One region of the Piscinibacter sp. PDB1-1 genome, then DNA from elsewhere that is predicted to be linked to it. Evidence: predicted binding sites of a transcription regulator. Region 1 holds the regulator's gene; the other holds the start of a gene.
The links. Region 1 encodes LexA, which represses DNA repair genes until DNA is damaged. Its sites were predicted from a motif close to ACTGTATNNNNATACAGT; they were not measured.
Positions count from the first base shown of each region.

Region 2: a site for LexA is predicted at 2,622-2,639, ahead of AC1KAR_RS19295 (error-prone DNA polymerase). Genes of this name have one in related genera too.

Region 1 covers NZ_JBWVZJ010000001.1:375,905-380,111, reverse strand. Annotated here, with positions in the region: gene AC1KAR_RS01700 (penicillin acylase family protein) at 1-1,300, shown strand, start outside; gene AC1KAR_RS01695 (DUF3224 domain-containing protein) at 1,323-1,724, opposite strand; gene AC1KAR_RS01690 (helix-hairpin-helix domain-containing protein) at 1,753-2,073, opposite strand; gene lexA (transcriptional repressor LexA) at 2,081-2,758, opposite strand; gene AC1KAR_RS01680 (asparaginase) at 2,852-3,808, shown strand; gene AC1KAR_RS01675 (organic hydroperoxide resistance protein) at 3,789-4,207, opposite strand, start outside.
Region 2 covers NZ_JBWVZJ010000003.1:733,056-737,262, reverse strand. Annotated here, with positions in the region: gene bktB (beta-ketothiolase BktB) at 1-1,182, opposite strand, end outside; gene AC1KAR_RS19305 (SDR family NAD(P)-dependent oxidoreductase) at 1,282-1,977, shown strand; gene AC1KAR_RS19300 (hypothetical protein) at 1,988-2,224, opposite strand; gene AC1KAR_RS19295 (error-prone DNA polymerase) at 2,688-4,207, shown strand, end outside.

The sequences.
Region 1 (4,207 bases):
TGGGCCTGTGATCTCCGACTCAGGTGCTCCAGCCACGACCGGCCTCACCGGGCCGACCTCGAAGCCGAGCTATGCCCTAGCGATGCGCTGGACGGCGCTCGACCTGGACTCCGGCACCATCGACGCGGCGATCGAGCTGAACACCGTGCGCAGCGTGGCCGAGTTCGTGGCTGCCTCCAGCAAGCATCTCGCGCCCATGCAGAACATGGCCGTGGCCGACGACCAGGGCCACATCGGCGTGGTGTCTGCCGGGCGCGTGCCGGTGCGCAAGCCTGAGAACGACCTCAAGGGCCTCGTGCCCGCGCCCGGCTGGGATGCGAAGTACGACTGGGCCGGCGTGCTGGAACCCACCTGGACGCCGAGAGAGATCGATCCGCCGCGCGGCTGGATCGCCACCGCCAACCAGCGCATCCACCCGGTCGACTACCCCCACTTCATCACCAGCGAATGGGCGGCTCCGTACCGCCACCAGCGCATAGAGCAATTGCTCGCGGCCAAGCCGAAGCACACGCTCGCGAGCCTGCGCGAGATCCAGGCCGACGTGTATTCGATCGGCACGATGCGCCTGATGCCCATCCTTCGCAAAGCCACCTCTGCGCACCCGCTGGCCGAGGCGGCGCAGCGGGAACTGGGGTCGTTCGGTGGCAAGGTCACGGCAGACAAGGCCGCCCCGCTGATTGCGTGGGCCTGGGCGCGACAGCTCACGCAGGGCATCTTCAGCGACGAATTGGGTGAGCCGCTGTACCGCCAGCAGATCGCCACGCGCAGCTTCCGTGAGGCGCTGGAGGGCGTGCTGGAATCAGGCAACGCTTGGTGGTGCGACAACAAGGCCACGCCAGTGGCCGAGAGCTGCGGCGAGCAGGTCAACCAAGCCTTCACCCGTGCGCTCGACGAGTTGCAGGCCGCCCACGGTTCGGACGTGTCGAAGTGGCAATGGGGAAAGGCGCACCAGGCGCGGAGCGAACACCGGCCGTTCAGCCGCGTGAAACCGCTCAACCGCTGGTTCGAATCGCGCACGCCGGTGGGGGGCGACACCTACACCGTGGACGTGTCCCGCGTCAGCCTGCGGCCCGACCCGACGACGGGCGAGTTGTACCTGGATGAGCACGGGCCGTCGTTCCGGGCGCTCTACGACCTGGGCGACCCGGCCAACTCACGCTTCATGCAATCGAGTGGGCAGTCGGGGATCGTGTTCTCGCCGCTGTATCGGGCGTTCGTCAAACCCTGGGCGCAGGTGAAGGACGTGCCGGTCTGGGTCGGTGAGGCCCGGCGCACGCTGATACTGAAGCCGCGACCCTGAGGGAGGGTTGCCAGCGGGGCGCTCAGGGCGCTTCCGGCAGCGTGTAGTCGAAGGTGTAGAGATGCTGGCCGTCGACGATGTCAATGGCCAGCCTGCCGGACAGCCCCGTGAGTTCGCCGGTGCCCGAATCTGGCACCACCGTGACGACAAGCTGTGGCGCACCGCGGTCCATCACACCGGTGTGTTGGAGGACGAAGCTCCCCCGCCTGCCGTGCAGGTTGCCGGCCACGAATTCGAGCGCGACATAAGCGGCGGACCCGGTCACAGCGGTCATCGCGGAGAGCATTTCACCCCGGCCCGTGCCTTGTAGATCGCCGCTGAACGTCTTGTCGAGAGACATGCGGCCCAGGCCCTCGCCCGAGTGAACCGTGGCTTGCGGGGTGAGCTTGACCTCGAAAGACCCGGTGGCGCGGATGCGGAGCATGCCTGCCTGCCTGCCTTGATGACCGCGATCAGACCTGCCCGAACAGCGCCTTGCGCTGGGCGGTGTACGTCCACCACGGGGCGGGGGCAGCGCCGCTCATGAAGTCGGTGGCTGCCATGAAGGTGTCCAGCACGCAGGGGTCATGGCGCTGGCCCGTGACGTCGCACAGCTTCTGGTACAGCACGAAGGCATCTTTGCCACGCAGTTGCTGCGGGTGGGCAATGCCGATCAGGCGCAGGTCCTCGGCCAAGGCCGGGCCGATGTTGGGCAGTTGCTCCAGGCGTTCGCACTCTTCGGCGCTGTGAGCCTTGGGCGACTTGATCGGTCGGATCGATTTGCTCGACACCATGAGCGCCTCACATCAGCATGTTGTTGCGAATCAAACCCACGGCCAGGCCTTCGAGCTCGAAGTCGACATCGCCGAACGGGATGACGATGGGTTGGAAGTCAGGGTTCTCGGGCAGCAGCTCGATGCTGGTGCGTGTGCGCTTGAAGCGCTTCACGGTCACCTCATCACCCAGCCGCGCCACGACGATCTGGCCGTTCTTGGCGTCCTTGGCCTTCTGCACGGCGAGCAGGTCGCCGTCCATGATGCCGGCGTCGCGCATGCTCATGCCCTTGACCTTGAGCAGGTAGTCGGGACGGCGCGGGAACATGCTGGCCTCCATGAGGTAGGTCTGGTCGATGTGCTCCTGCGCGAGGATCGGGCTGCCGGCCGCTACGCGCCCGACCAGCGGCAGCGTGAGTTGCGACAGGCTGGGCAAGGGCAGGCTGAACTGCTTGCCGCGACTCTCGTTGAGCGCACGCAATGTGTCAGACTTCAAACGGATGCCTCGCGAGGTGCCGCCCACGAGCTCGATCACGCCTTTGCGGGCGAGGGCCTGCAAGTGTTCTTCGGCCGCGTTGGCGGAGCGAAACCCGAGTTCTGCAGCGATCTCGGCGCGGGTGGGTGGTGCGCCGGTGCGCTCGATGGCGCTTTGCACCAGGTCGAGAATCTGCTGCTGGCGATCGGTGAGTTTGGGCGCTTCGTACATGGCGATCCTTGTGGATACGGGGTGGGCGCTGCGGCTGTGGTGTACAACTGAATTTCCATCCAGTGGCTGTATTTTCATCCAGCTTATCAAAAAATGCAAAAAGACGCACACCTGATCGTGGTCCTGGGCACCGGCGGCACCATCGCCGGCACGTCGAGCGTGGCTGCTGACAACCTTGGCTACACGGCGGCGCAGATCGGTGTCGATCAGCTGGTGGCCGCCGTTCCCGAGTTGGCTCGCCTGGCAGTCGAGTGCGAGCAGGTGGCGCAGATCGACAGCAAGGACATGGGGTTTGCCGTGTGGTGCGCATTGGCGCTGCGCGCGGCGCACCACTTGGCGCGGCCCGAGGTGGCTGGCGTGGTCGTGACGCACGGCACCGACACGTTGGAGGAGACCGCGTACTTCCTGCAACGCGTGCTGGCACCGGCCAAGCCCCTGGTGCTGACGGCCGCGATGCGCCCGGCCACGTCGTTGCAAGCCGATGGCCCGCAGAACCTGCTCGACGCGGTTCGTGTGGCGGCGCATGCGGGGGTGAGCGGCGCCGTCGTGGTTGTCGCAGGGACCATCCACTCCCCCCACGCCGTGCGCAAGGCTCACACCTACCGGCTGGATGCCTTCAATTCCGGCGAGGCGGGGCCGCTGGGCGTGATCGTAGAAGGGCAGGTGCGCCAATGGCGTGTTTGGCCGCAGGGTGGCGCGCTCGGTGTGCAGGCTCTGCCTGAAGACGAGAAGGCGTGGCCGTACGTCGAGATCGTCGGCAGCCATGCCGGAGCAGGCGGCGCGGCAGTGCGCGCATTGCAGGCCGCAGGCGTGCAGGGTCTGGTGGTCGCTACCACCGGCGGCGGCACAGTCCACCAAGAACTCGAAGCGGCCCTGCAAGAGGCGCAGGGCCGCGGCGTGCGGGTGCTTCGCAGCAGCCGTTGCCTGGATGGGCAGGTGTTCGAGAAGGCCGGCGACACCTTGCCGTCGGCCGGAGAACTCACGCCGGTCAAGGCGCGGATCGAGTTGATGCTCTCGATCCTGGCGGAGCTCAGACCACCGTCAGCGTGACGTCGATGTTGCCGCGGGTGGCGTTCGAATACGGGCACACCTTGTGGGCCGCAGCGACCAGCGCCTCGGCCTGCGCCTTCTCGAAGCCAGGGATGGTGATCTTCATCGCCACTTGAATGCCGAAGCCAGCCGGGATCGGGCCGATGCCTACGTCGGACGTGATCGACACGTCGTCGGGCAGCTTAATCTTCTGGCCTGCGGCGACGGCCTTCATCGCGCCGATGAAGCAGGCCGAGTAGCCGGCTGCAAACAGCTGCTCGGGGTTGGTGCCCGAACCGCCCGCGCCGCCCAATTCCTTGGGCGTGCTGAGATCGACCTTGAGTGCGCCGTCGGACGACGACGCCGTGCCGGTGCGGCCGCCCGTGGCGGTGGCGGTGGCGGTGTAGAGAACTTTGTCGA
Region 2 (4,207 bases), on a different contig from region 1:
CATGCGCTCGAAGATCGCCGCGATGCCCTGGCCGCCGCCGATGCACATCGTGACCAACGCATAGCGGCCCTTGACGCGCTCCAGCTCATAGAGCGCTTTCACCGTGATGATCGCGCCGGTGGCGCCCACCGGGTGGCCGAGCGAGATGCCCGATCCGTTGGGGTTGACCTTGGCAGGGTCGAAGCCGAGGTCCTTGCTGACCGCGCAGGCCTGTGCGGCGAAGGCCTCGTTGGCCTCGATCACGTCGAGGTCGGAGACCTTGAGGCCCGCCTTCTCCAGCGCCTTGCGCGTGGCCGGCACCGGGCCGATGCCCATGTACAGCGGGTCGACACCTGCATGGCCGTACGACACCAGGCGCGCGAGCGGCTTCAGGCCGCGGCGCTCGGCTTCGGCGCGCTCCATCAGCACCAGCGCAGCGGCGCCGTCGTTCACGCCCGAGGCGTTGCCTGCAGTGACGCTGCCGCCTTCTTTCTTGAACGCGGGCTTCAGCTTGGCCATGTCTTCGAGCTTGGCGTCGTTGCGCACGTGCTCGTCGGTGTCGAACATCACGGTGCCCTTCTTGCTCTCGAGCGGCACCGGCACGATCTGCTCCTTGAAGTAGCCGGCCGCGATCGCCTTCTGGGCACGGCGGTGGCTCTCCAGCGCGGCCTCGTCCTGCTGGCTGCGGGTGATCTCCCACTTGGCGGCCACGTTCTCGGCGGTGATGCCCATGTGCACGTTGTTGAACGGGTCATGCAGCGCGCCGAGCATCATGTCGACCAGCGTGGCGTTGCCCATGCGCGCACCCCAGCGCGCCTGCGGCATCGAGTAAGGGCCGCGGCTCATGTTCTCGGCGCCGCCGGCGAGCGCGATGTCGGCATCGCCCAGCAGGATGGTCTGCGCTGCGCTCACCACGGCCTGCAGGCCCGAGCCGCACAGGCGGTTGACGGTGAGCGCGGGCGTCTCCTGGCCGACACCGCCTTCAACCGACGCCACGCGGGCGAGGTACATGTCGCGCGGCTCGGTGTTGATCACATGGCCGAAGACCACGTGGCCGACGTCCTTGCCGTCGACCTTGGCGCGGGCCAGCGCCTCGCGGGTGGCAATGGCGCCCAGCTTGGTGGGCGGCACGTCTTTCAGGCTGCCCCCGAAAGTACCGATGGCGGTGCGTGCTCCGCTGACGACGACGACTTCTCTCTTCATGTTGGGCCTCTCGGGTGGTGGGTTGAACCGATGAATGGTGAACCGGCATTGTGATCACATCCACAATGCCGAGTGTCCTGTTCAACCAGTCGAATGCCCATGACGTCCTCACTCTCCATCGTCATCACCGGCGCTGCCGGCGCGCTGGGCCAGGCGACGGCCCATCACCTGCTCTCGGCTGGCCATCGTGTGGCCCTGCTCGATCAGGATGCGAGCCGCCTGCAGGCCATCTTTGGGGCGTCGGCGGGCGCCTTGCTCCTGGCCGCCGACGTGACATCGCCCGCGAGCGTGGCCGCCGCCGTGACACAGGTGCATCAGGCGCATGGCGGGATCGACGCACTCGTTCACATCGCCGGTGGCTTCGAGATGGGCGAGGCGGTGCACGAGATCACGCGGGCCTCGTGGGATCGCATGATGGACCTCAACGCCTGGTCGTTCGTCAACCTCACGCAGGCGGTGGTGCCCGTGATGAAGCGCCAGGGCAGCGGCGGCGTGGTGGCCGTGTCGGCGCATGCGGCCTTCGAGGGCCAGGCGCTCAAGGGCGCCTACTGCGCGGCCAAGAGCGCGTTGCAGCGCTTGGTGGAGTCATTGGCGCGCGAGGGGGGCGCAGACGGCATCCGCGCCAACAGCGTGGCGCCCACGATCCTCGACACACCGGCCAACCGGCACGCCATGCCCGACGCCGACCGTTCGGCGTGGGTGCCGCTCGAAGCGGCCGCACAGGCCATCGCCTTCCTGGCCACACCGGCCGGGCAGGCGGTGACGGGGCGGCACGTGTCGCTCGGGCGGAGCTGAGTGCGGCGCCCTATCGCGACAAGGTGATCTGCGAATCCTTGACGTGCAGGGCGCCGTCCTTGCCCAGGTCCACCAAGGTGCCGTCGCCCAGCCGGTATTCGGAGATGCCGGTAGGCTCCCAACGTTCGGGTTCGCTCGGGCCGGCCGAAGGGTCGCGCACCATGTGCTCGAAGCCATAGACCTTGTGCGTGGCGCCGTCCGAGCCGTGCGCGTCGAACGATTCGAGGAGATGAAGCTTTCTGTCCATGAGGGCCTCCTGTGTGAGCAGTGTTAGAGGGTGCTCGCCACATGATGTTCCCCTTCTGGTTTCGCCAAGCGGGCTACCCATGCGGCCCGCGTGGACGCTGCTCTGGATGCGGCAGCGCGCCGTTCAAGCATGCACCTGCTGGCTCGGCGGATGTTCATCGAAGGTTCAGTGGCACGTGCCCCTTCACGGTGCTCGGGTTCTCCACTTTTGATGTGGTTAAGGCTGTGGATAAGCCGCCTTCGTGCCCCGCGAAGCGGCGCAAATGCGTCGCTTTCTCAAGCTGCCCGCCGATTGAGCAGGCCGCTGCGGCGCAGCATGCCAGGCGGCCTTGAGAAGTGAGAAAGACGACACGCGCGGACATCGCCTGAGCATGGCGTGATCTGGGTTGCGTCGGTAAACTGTATAAAAAGACAGTTGTTGTGCGGGCATCTCCGGTGCATGCACTTTCTCGATGCCAGCCGCCATGTCCCCCACCGCTCCCGCCGCGCCTTATGCCGAGTTGCATTGCTTGAGCAACTACAGCTTTCTTCGCGGAGCATCGTCGCCCGAAGAACTGGTGGCTCGCGCGCAGGAGTTGGGCTACAGCGCGCTCGCGATCACCGATGAATGCTCGCTCGCCGGCGTGGTGCGTGCCCACCACGCGGCGCTGGAGCACAAGCTGCACCTCGTCATCGGCAGCGAGATGCGCCTGTGCGGCAGCGACGACACCCGCACGCCGCATGCGCACCTGGTGCTGCTCGCGCAAACGCGGCGCGGCTACGGCAATCTTTCGCACTGGATCACCGTGGCGCGGCGGCGTGCCGCCAAGGGCTGCTACCTGGCCCACCCCGGCGATGTGGAAGGCCAGGTGCCCGATGCACCTACGCTCGCCGGCCTGCCCGACTGCCTGGCCTTGCTGGTGCCCGATGCCGATCAACCTGTCGAGGAGGTGCTTGCCCATGCGCAGTGGCTCAAGCGCTGGTTCGGTGACCGTGCAGCCCTGCTGATCGAACTGCTGCACCACCAAGGCGACGACACCCTGCGTGACACCGTGGAGCAGGTGGCCGAGGCCACTGGCCTGCCCATCGCCGCGGCCGGCGGTGTGCTGATGCACGTGCGTTCGCGCAAGCCCCTGCAGGACGTGCTCACCGCCACGCGGCTGGCCCGCCCGGTGGCGCAGTGCGGCTGGAGCCTGGAGCCCAACGCCGAGGCCCACCTGCGCCCGCGCGCGCGGCTGGCCGGCATCTACCCGGCCGAGTGGCTGGCACAGACGATCACGCTGGCGCAGCGCTGCAGCTTCTCGCTCGCCGAACTGTCGTACGAGTACCCGCAGGAGATCGTGCCCGAAGGCGAAACACCCACCAGCTACCTGCGCAAGCTCACGCTCGCCGGCGCGCAACGGCGGTATCCGCGCGGCCTGCCCGAGCGGGTGCTCGATCAGATCGAGCACGAGCTCGACCTGATCCGCCGGCTCGACTACGAGCGCTACTTCCTCACCGTGGCCGACATCGTCGAGTGGGCTCGCGCGCAGCACATCCTTTGCCAGGGCCGGGGGAGCGCCGCCAATTCGGCGGTGTGCTACTGCCTGCACGTGACCGAGATCGACCCGGGCCGCTCCACGCTGCTGTTCGAGCGTTTCATCAGCATGGAGCGCAACGAGCCGCCCGACATCGACATCGACTTCGAGCACCAGCAGCGCGAAGAAGTCATCCAGTACATCTACGCCAAGTACGGCCGGCACCGCGCGGCGCTCACCGCGGTGGTGATCCGCTACCGGCCACGCTCGGCGCTGCGTGACGTGGGCCGCGCGCTGGGCATCGACCTGCAGCGCATCGATGCCGTCTCGAAGAGCCTGCACTGGTTCGACACGCTGGAAGGCAACCAGGCCCGGCTGCGCGAGCACGGCTTCGACCCCGAGGCACCGCTGTGCAAGTTGTGGCTGGAGCTCACCGCGGCCTTGATCGACTTTCCGCGCCACCTGAGCCAGCACCCCGGCGGTTTCGT